3 regions of the Halomonas salsilacus genome follow, and region 2 is predicted to be linked to each of the others. Evidence: riboswitches for the same ligand, from Rfam matches in the RefSeq annotation. Region 2 holds a riboswitch; each other region holds the start of a gene.
The links. Region 2 has a riboswitch for thiamine pyrophosphate ahead of thiM (hydroxyethylthiazole kinase). Riboswitches for the same ligand answer to the same signal wherever they lie in the genome.
Positions count from the first base shown of each region.

Region 1: another riboswitch for thiamine pyrophosphate. It lies ahead of tenA (thiaminase II); the one in region 2 lies ahead of thiM (hydroxyethylthiazole kinase).
Region 3: another riboswitch for thiamine pyrophosphate. It lies ahead of ACR80S_RS01345 (sodium:solute symporter family transporter); the one in region 2 lies ahead of thiM (hydroxyethylthiazole kinase).

Region 1 is NZ_JBPKAQ010000012.1:44,192-46,450, reverse strand. Features, by position in the region: gene ACR80S_RS15430 (zinc-dependent alcohol dehydrogenase) at 1-165, opposite strand, end outside; gene ACR80S_RS15425 (CDP-alcohol phosphatidyltransferase family protein) at 380-1,150, shown strand; TPP riboswitch at 1,193-1,328, shown strand; gene tenA (thiaminase II) at 1,410-2,078, shown strand; partial or broken gene ACR80S_RS15415 (hypothetical protein) at 2,127-2,259, shown strand, end outside.
Region 2 is NZ_JBPKAQ010000011.1:101,040-103,298, forward strand. Features, by position in the region: gene ACR80S_RS15125 (cytochrome b) at 1-473, opposite strand, end outside; TPP riboswitch at 601-703, shown strand; gene thiM (hydroxyethylthiazole kinase) at 739-1,569, shown strand; gene thiE (thiamine phosphate synthase) at 1,559-2,176, shown strand.
Region 3 is NZ_JBPKAQ010000001.1:294,872-297,130, forward strand. Features, by position in the region: gene ACR80S_RS01340 (asparaginase) at 1-953, opposite strand, end outside; TPP riboswitch at 1,243-1,353, shown strand; gene ACR80S_RS01345 (sodium:solute symporter family transporter) at 1,343-2,259, shown strand, end outside.

The sequences.
Region 1 (2,259 bases), on a different contig from region 2:
GGGCACCCGCCCCTGGAACACCAGCGCCTCGGTGCCGCGACTGATGCCGCCAAACAGCGCCCTGACTTGCACCTCCCCCTCGCCGGGAGCGGGCAGCGGCTCCTCGCGCAGGGCGCCTTGACCCGGCGCCAGGGTCCAGAAGGCGGTGGCAGTGTCGAAAGACATGAAGGCTCCAGCGAGAAGGGAAAGAAATACCTTTACAATAATGGTACATATACCACATTGCGCACAACTTTGGCGGCACCGGAGGTTTCCATCGCGGCCGGCTGCTAAGGTAATCATCATGGGCCCTGAGCCTCAGCATAGCGGCAATGCCCAGCGACCATGCCCAGCGACAATTCCACCGAGAATGGCTATCGACAACAACCCGGGTGTCCCCATGCCCCTCACCACCTCGAACCAGGACATCGCCGATGACGCCGCCAGCGCGGCAAGTCAGGTGCGCGTGGGCATGGAGCTGGGCCTGGGCGGCGTCGCCCTGCTGGCGCTGCTGGCCACCCTGGGGCTACTGACAATCGGGCTGGGCACCGGCGCCTCCCCCTGGGTGGCACCGCTCGCCATCGGCACCTACCTGGGCATGGCGGCTCTGCTGTGGCGCGCCTTGAGGCGCTGCCCGCGGCGCCCGGACGGTCTCGGCGCGGCCAACCGGGTCACCCTGGCACGCGGCGTGCTGGTGGCCCTGCTGGCCGGCACCCTGGCCGACCCGGCGCTGATGGCCGCCCGGGGGACGTGGCTCTTCGCCCTAGCCCTGGTCGCCCTGAGCCTGGACGGCGTGGACGGCTGGGTGGCCCGGCGCACCGCTAGCGCCAGCGCCCTGGGGGCACGCTTCGACATGGAACTCGACGCCTTCTTCATCCTGGTGCTCTGCCTGGCCCTGCTGTTGCTCGAGCGGGTCGGCCCCTGGGTGCTGGCCATCGGCGCCATGCGCTACGCCTTCGTGGCGGCACGCTGGCGCTGGCCCTGGCTCGCCGCCGACCTCCCCGAGAGCTTCCGGCGCAAGGCGGTCTGCGTCTGGCAGGTCGCCGCTCTGATGCTCGCCCTGCTGCCGGCCATGTCCGATCTGCTCGCCACCTGGCTGGCGGTCACCGCCCTGGCGGGACTGGCCGCCTCCTTCGCGGTGGACGTGCGCTGGCTCTACCGCCACCGGTAAGCCTCGGGGCTGGCAGATCCGCCCGGGGCTGCTAGACTTGCCTCACGCTTGACGGGGTGCCGGTGAAGTCCGGCTGAGATGGCGCAGGGGTCTCTCCAGACATGGAGATGAGTCGAGCGCTGGTCCCGTTGAACCTGATCCGGTTAGTACCGGCGTAGGAATCAAGCGGGCCAGGACACCACGCCATTTTCCCCTCCCGGCCCCTCGTCTCTACTCTACGCCCCTGCTCCGGATCCCCACTCGACTCCGGAGACAGCCGATGGGCTACCGCTTCAGCGACCTCACCGCCGCCTGCCAGGATGACTGGCGCGCCTATATCGAGCACGATTTCGTGCGCGGCCTGGGCGACGGCACCCTCGACGAGGACGCTTTTCGCCACTACCTGAAGCAGGACTACCTGTTCCTGATCCATTTCGCCCGGGCCTATGCGCTGGCCGCCTACAAAAGCCGCACCCTGAGTGACCTGCGCCAGGCCCATGAGGGCCTCAAGGCGATCGTCGATCTCGAGCTTGGCCTCCACGTGGGGTACTGCCAGGAATGGGGCATCGCCGAGGCCGACCTCGCCGCCCTGCCCGAGGCCCGTGCGACGCTCGCCTACACCCGCTATGTGCTCGACACCGGCAACCGAGGCGACCTGCTCGACCTGCACGTGGCCCTGGCCCCTTGCCTGGTGGGCTACGGCGAGATCGCCGATTGGATCAACGCCCGACCCTCCACCCGGCGCGGCAACGCCAACCCCTATGACGCCTGGATCGCCATGTACGAAAGCGAAGAGTTCCAGGCCGCCCGCCGCGCCGAGGTGGCCTGGCTCGACGCCCGCCTGGCCGACGTTACCCCCGCACGCTTCGAGGAACTCACCCGGGTGTTCCATGACGCCACGCGCCTGGAGATCGACTTCTGGCAGATGGGGCTCGACCGAGCCCTTTAACGCCCCACGACTCACCACAACAAAAGCCACAACAAGGAAAGCCCCATGAGCAAGACCGCCCACTTCTGCTCCATGTGCGGGCCCAAGTTCTGCGCCATGAAGATCAGCCAGGAGGTCCGTGACTATGCGAATGACCACGGGCTGAACGGCGACCAGTAAGCGCTGATCAAAGGCATGGAGG
Region 2 (2,259 bases):
TGGTGGCCCAGCACCGCCACCACGTGTCCACCGATCACCAGCCACAGCAGGTTGGCGGCCACCTCATGCACCTCCTCGAAGGCTTCCTCCAGCCACTCGATCTCCGCCCCGGCGGGGACCAACGGAAGGCCGAAGAAGGCCACCCCGTGTCCGCTGCCAACGGCGGCCAGCAGGCCGGAGACAAGGATCAGCCCCAGCAGGCCATAGAGGGCCAGGTGGCCCAGCAAGGCCGCCCACTGCCAGTGGGCGGGGGGTGCCAGGCGTCCGCGGTTGATCCAGCGCCAGACCAGGCGGAAGGCCAGCAGCCCCAGCAACAGCAGGCCAATGCTCTTGTGCAGACCCATGGCGCTGCTCTTGCTCAGGGCATCCATCCACCAGTCGCTGACCAGCATCAGCAGCAACAACGGCACCATGGCCCAGTGGACCAGGCGGGAGACGACGCCGTAGCGTTGTTCGGAATCGAGCCAGTTCATCGTGATCACTCCTCTGTGGGTAACGTGATCCTTGTACGACGCGGCGCCTGTCCACAGGCTGACAGGCGCGTTCATGCGCCATTCATCTGCGGCCTTTACAGCCGTCCGGCCGGCGGGGATAGTGGTGCCATGACGACAGGGGCGCCGCGGTGGAGAGCTGCCGCGGCTGAGAGGCACCCTTGGCACCTGACCCGGATAATGCCGGCGTAGGGAGTCGTGCAGCCGAGGCTCCGCCTGCCTGCACCTCCCGCGCCCGGGAGGCCGCATGTCCCATACGAAATTCCCCTCGCTCGACCCCGCCGCCCACCTGGCCCGGGTGCGCGCGCGTGCCCCGCTGGTCCACAACATCACCAACCTGGTGGCCATGAACACCATGGCCAACGTGCTACTGGCCATCGGCGCATCGCCGGCCATGGTGCATGCCCGGGAGGAAGCCGCCGAATTCACCGCCATCGCCGACGCCCTGACGGTCAATATCGGCACCCTCTCGCCCCATTGGGTCGACGCCATGATCGAGGCCGCGGAGGCAGCCCGCCTGACCGGCAAGCCCTGGGTGCTGGACCCGGTGGCGGTAGGTGCCACCGCCTACCGGCGTGAGACCGGGGCGCGCCTGCTGGAGCGCCTGCCCACGGTGATTCGCGGCAACGCCTCGGAGATCATCGCCCTGGAGGCCCGCGGGGCCCGCGGGGCCGGCGGGCGCGGCGTCGACAGCAGCGACCCGGCCGAGGCCGCCGAGCAGGCCGCCATCGGCCTGGCCCGCCGACTCGGTTGCGTGGTGGCGGTGACTGGCGAGGTAGATCTCGTCACCGACGGCCGGCACCTGACGTACGTGCACGGTGGCCACCCGCTGATGCCGAGGGTCACCACCCTGGGCTGCTCGCTGACCGGGGTGGTAGCCGCCTTCCTGGTCGGCGCCGAGGACCCCTTCGAGGCCACCGTGGCGGCCCTGGCCTGCTACGCCGCGGCCGGGGAGCTGGCCGGCGAGGCGGCCAGGGGCCCGGGGAGCTTCGCCGTGGCCTTCCTCGACGCCCTGCATGCCCTGGACGGCGACACCCTGAGGGGTCGCCTGCGACTGGAGATGACCGATGCGACTTGATCTCTCCCTGTATCTCGTCACCGACCCCGGCCTGTGCGCCGGACATGGCCTGATCGAGACCGTGGTGGCCGCGGTGCGCGGCGGGGTGACGGTTGTGCAACTGCGCGACAAGCACGCCTCTGATGACGAGATGATCGACCAGGCCCGGCGGCTCAAGGCGGCGCTGGCCGGCAGCGGCGTGCCGCTGATCATCAACGACCGCCTGGCGGTGGCGCTGGAGAGCGGCGCCGACGGCCTGCATATCGGCCAGGACGACGGCGAGGTAGCCGCCGCCCGCGCGGCGCTGGGCGAGCGCGCCCTGCTCGGCCTCTCGGTGCAGACCCCAGCGCAGCTCGCCCGGGTGGATGCCGAGCGCCTCGACTACCTGGGGCTGGGGCCGGTGTTCGCCACCCCAAGCAAGCACGACCACGCCGAGCCGCTGGGCTTCGCGGGGCTGGCCGCACTGGTGGCGGCCAGCCCCCTGCCGGCGGTGGCCATCGGCGGGCTCAAGGCCGAGCACGCGATGGCGGTGCGCCAGGCCGGCGCCGGTGGGCTGGCGGTGATCTCGGCGATCTGCGGCCGCTCCGACCCGGAGGCCGCGGCGCGCCTCATCTTCACCGAAAGATGAGGACAAAAGAGGAGGTTTATAAACGTTACGAGCGAAGGTCAGGCAAGGCGAAATCAGACGAAAAAGCGGAGTTTACGAGCTGT
Region 3 (2,259 bases), on a different contig from region 2:
TCGTCATCGGGCTGCTCGGCGTTGCGTAGCACGAACCCGGCGGGCACCCGGGAAGAACGGATGATATTCACCCCCTTGTCACGCAGTGCCTTCAAGGCATCGACCGCCGGTGCCGCTACCGAGCCATTGCCCGTACCGGCATGGATCAGTGCCGCGATGTTGGTCTCGCCGTAGGCCTCGATGCCCGTGGTATTCATGTTGCCGTAGCCGTAGACGATATCGACGGCTGGCAGGGTGTCGATATCATCGATGTTGAATTCGGATGAAGTGGTGTGACGCTTGACCGGGTCGCGGAACCAGTAATTGCGCCCTTCGACCACCATGCCGAGCGGGCCCCACTGGCTCTGGAAGGAGTTGGTCTTGATGTTGATGCTCTTGCTGACGTCACGCCCGCTCAAGATGTCGTCGTTCATGGTCACCAGGACCCCCTTGCCCATGGCATCCTCGCTGGCAGCGACGCTCACGGCACCGTAGAGGTTCAGGCCGCCGTCGGCGGACAGGGCAGTGCCAGGGCGCATGGAGCCCACCAGCACGATTGGCTTGTCGGTTTGCACCACCAAATTTAGGAAGAAGGCGGTCTCCTCCAGGGTATCGGTGCCGTGGGTGATGACGATTCCGTCGACATCGGCCTGCTTGGTCAACTCCGATACGCGCTGGCCCAGGGCAAGCAGATTTTCATTGTTGAAGCTTTCGGAGGCGATCTGAAAGACCTGCTCCCCGCTGACCCGAGCAAGGTTTTCCAATTCGGGTAAGCCCGCCAGTAGCTTATCGACCGGTACCGTGGCGGCGGCGTAGGTCGCGCTATCGGCGACGGAGGCCCCTGCCCCGGCTATGGTGCCACCGGTGGCGAGCACCACTACGTGCCGTTCCTCCGACTGCGCCAAGACAGCCGCCGATACCGCCATCAGCACAACCCCTGCAATCCAGCTTCTCGCTAACTGTTGTATTTTCACGATACCCCCACCCTGTTGGCTGGTTAAGTTGGCTTGAGACGCAATCAATTAACGCTGCAGGCTTGACTGCTTCCAGATAAACACCATAGCCAGTTCATCGGGATGTCGCCGTGATTTTTCCCCAACTGTCGATTCCTGATGGGTGCGTGATTGATAGGTGGCGTTATGGGGGGATAGCGGGGTTAGGAGGTGGTCGTTCGAACCAAGCGCGTGCGCTATCATGACTCTCGTTCCTTCCGCTATCGGCCAGGCCGGCCGGGACGCGAGGAAGGACACCCACCATTCATTCACTTGTCGCCAGGGGAGTCCCACCGCATCTGCGAGGGCTGAGAGGGCCATGCGCCGACCCTGGAACCTGATCCGGTTCACACCGGCGGAGGAAGTGCGACATGCCCTACCTGACGTCTGCCGTGCTCGGCGCGGCGCTCTTGTGCTTTGCCTTCCTGGGCCTGAGGGCCCGCCGGGCCGATGGCCTTCTCGATGACTACGTCACCGCGCGCAACTCCCAGGGCGCCCAGTCCATCGGCCTGTCATTCCTGGCGTCCAGCATGGGCGCCTGGATCCTCTTCGCGCCGCCGGAGATCGGTGCCTTCGTGGGGCCGGTGGCGCTGGCCGGCTACGCCATCGGCTCGTCGCTGCCGTTCCTGATCATTGGGCTCTATGGCCCCTCTATCCGCCGCTACCTGCCGGAGGGGCGCAGCATCGGCGAATTCGCCGAGGCCTGCTATGGCGCCGGCGTGCGGCGCTGGGTCTCCTTCGTTTCCGTGGCCTACATGGCCATCTTCCTGGCGGCCGAGCTGACCGCCATCGGCGCCATCGCCGCGCTGCTCTCTGACGTGCCGCCCTCGCTGGTGATCCTCGGCGTGGCGGTGGTCACCCTGGTCTACACCACCCTGGGCGGGCTGCGGGCGAGCCTGGCCACGGACCGCTGGCAGGCCTGGCTGCTGCTGACCCTGCTGGTGCTGGTCGGCGGCGTGGCCTGGTGGTGGCTGCCGCCCATGCCGGCCGGGGCGGTGATGCCGTCCATCCCCATCGGCAGCGCGCTCTCCGTGTCGCTGACCCTGGTGATCGCGGTCACCGCGGCCAATCTCTTTCACCAGGGCTACTGGCAGCGCATCTGGGCGGCCGCGGATGACCGTGCTCTGGGCCGCGGGGCGTTGTTGGGCGGGGCCAGCAGTCTGCTGGTGGTGATGGCCATCGGCGGGTTGGGCATGCTGGCGGCCATGCAGGCGCTGCCGCTGGGCCAGCCGCCGATCCCCTTCTTCGCGCTGCTCTCCGCCGCACCGGCGTGGCTGGGCCTGCCGGC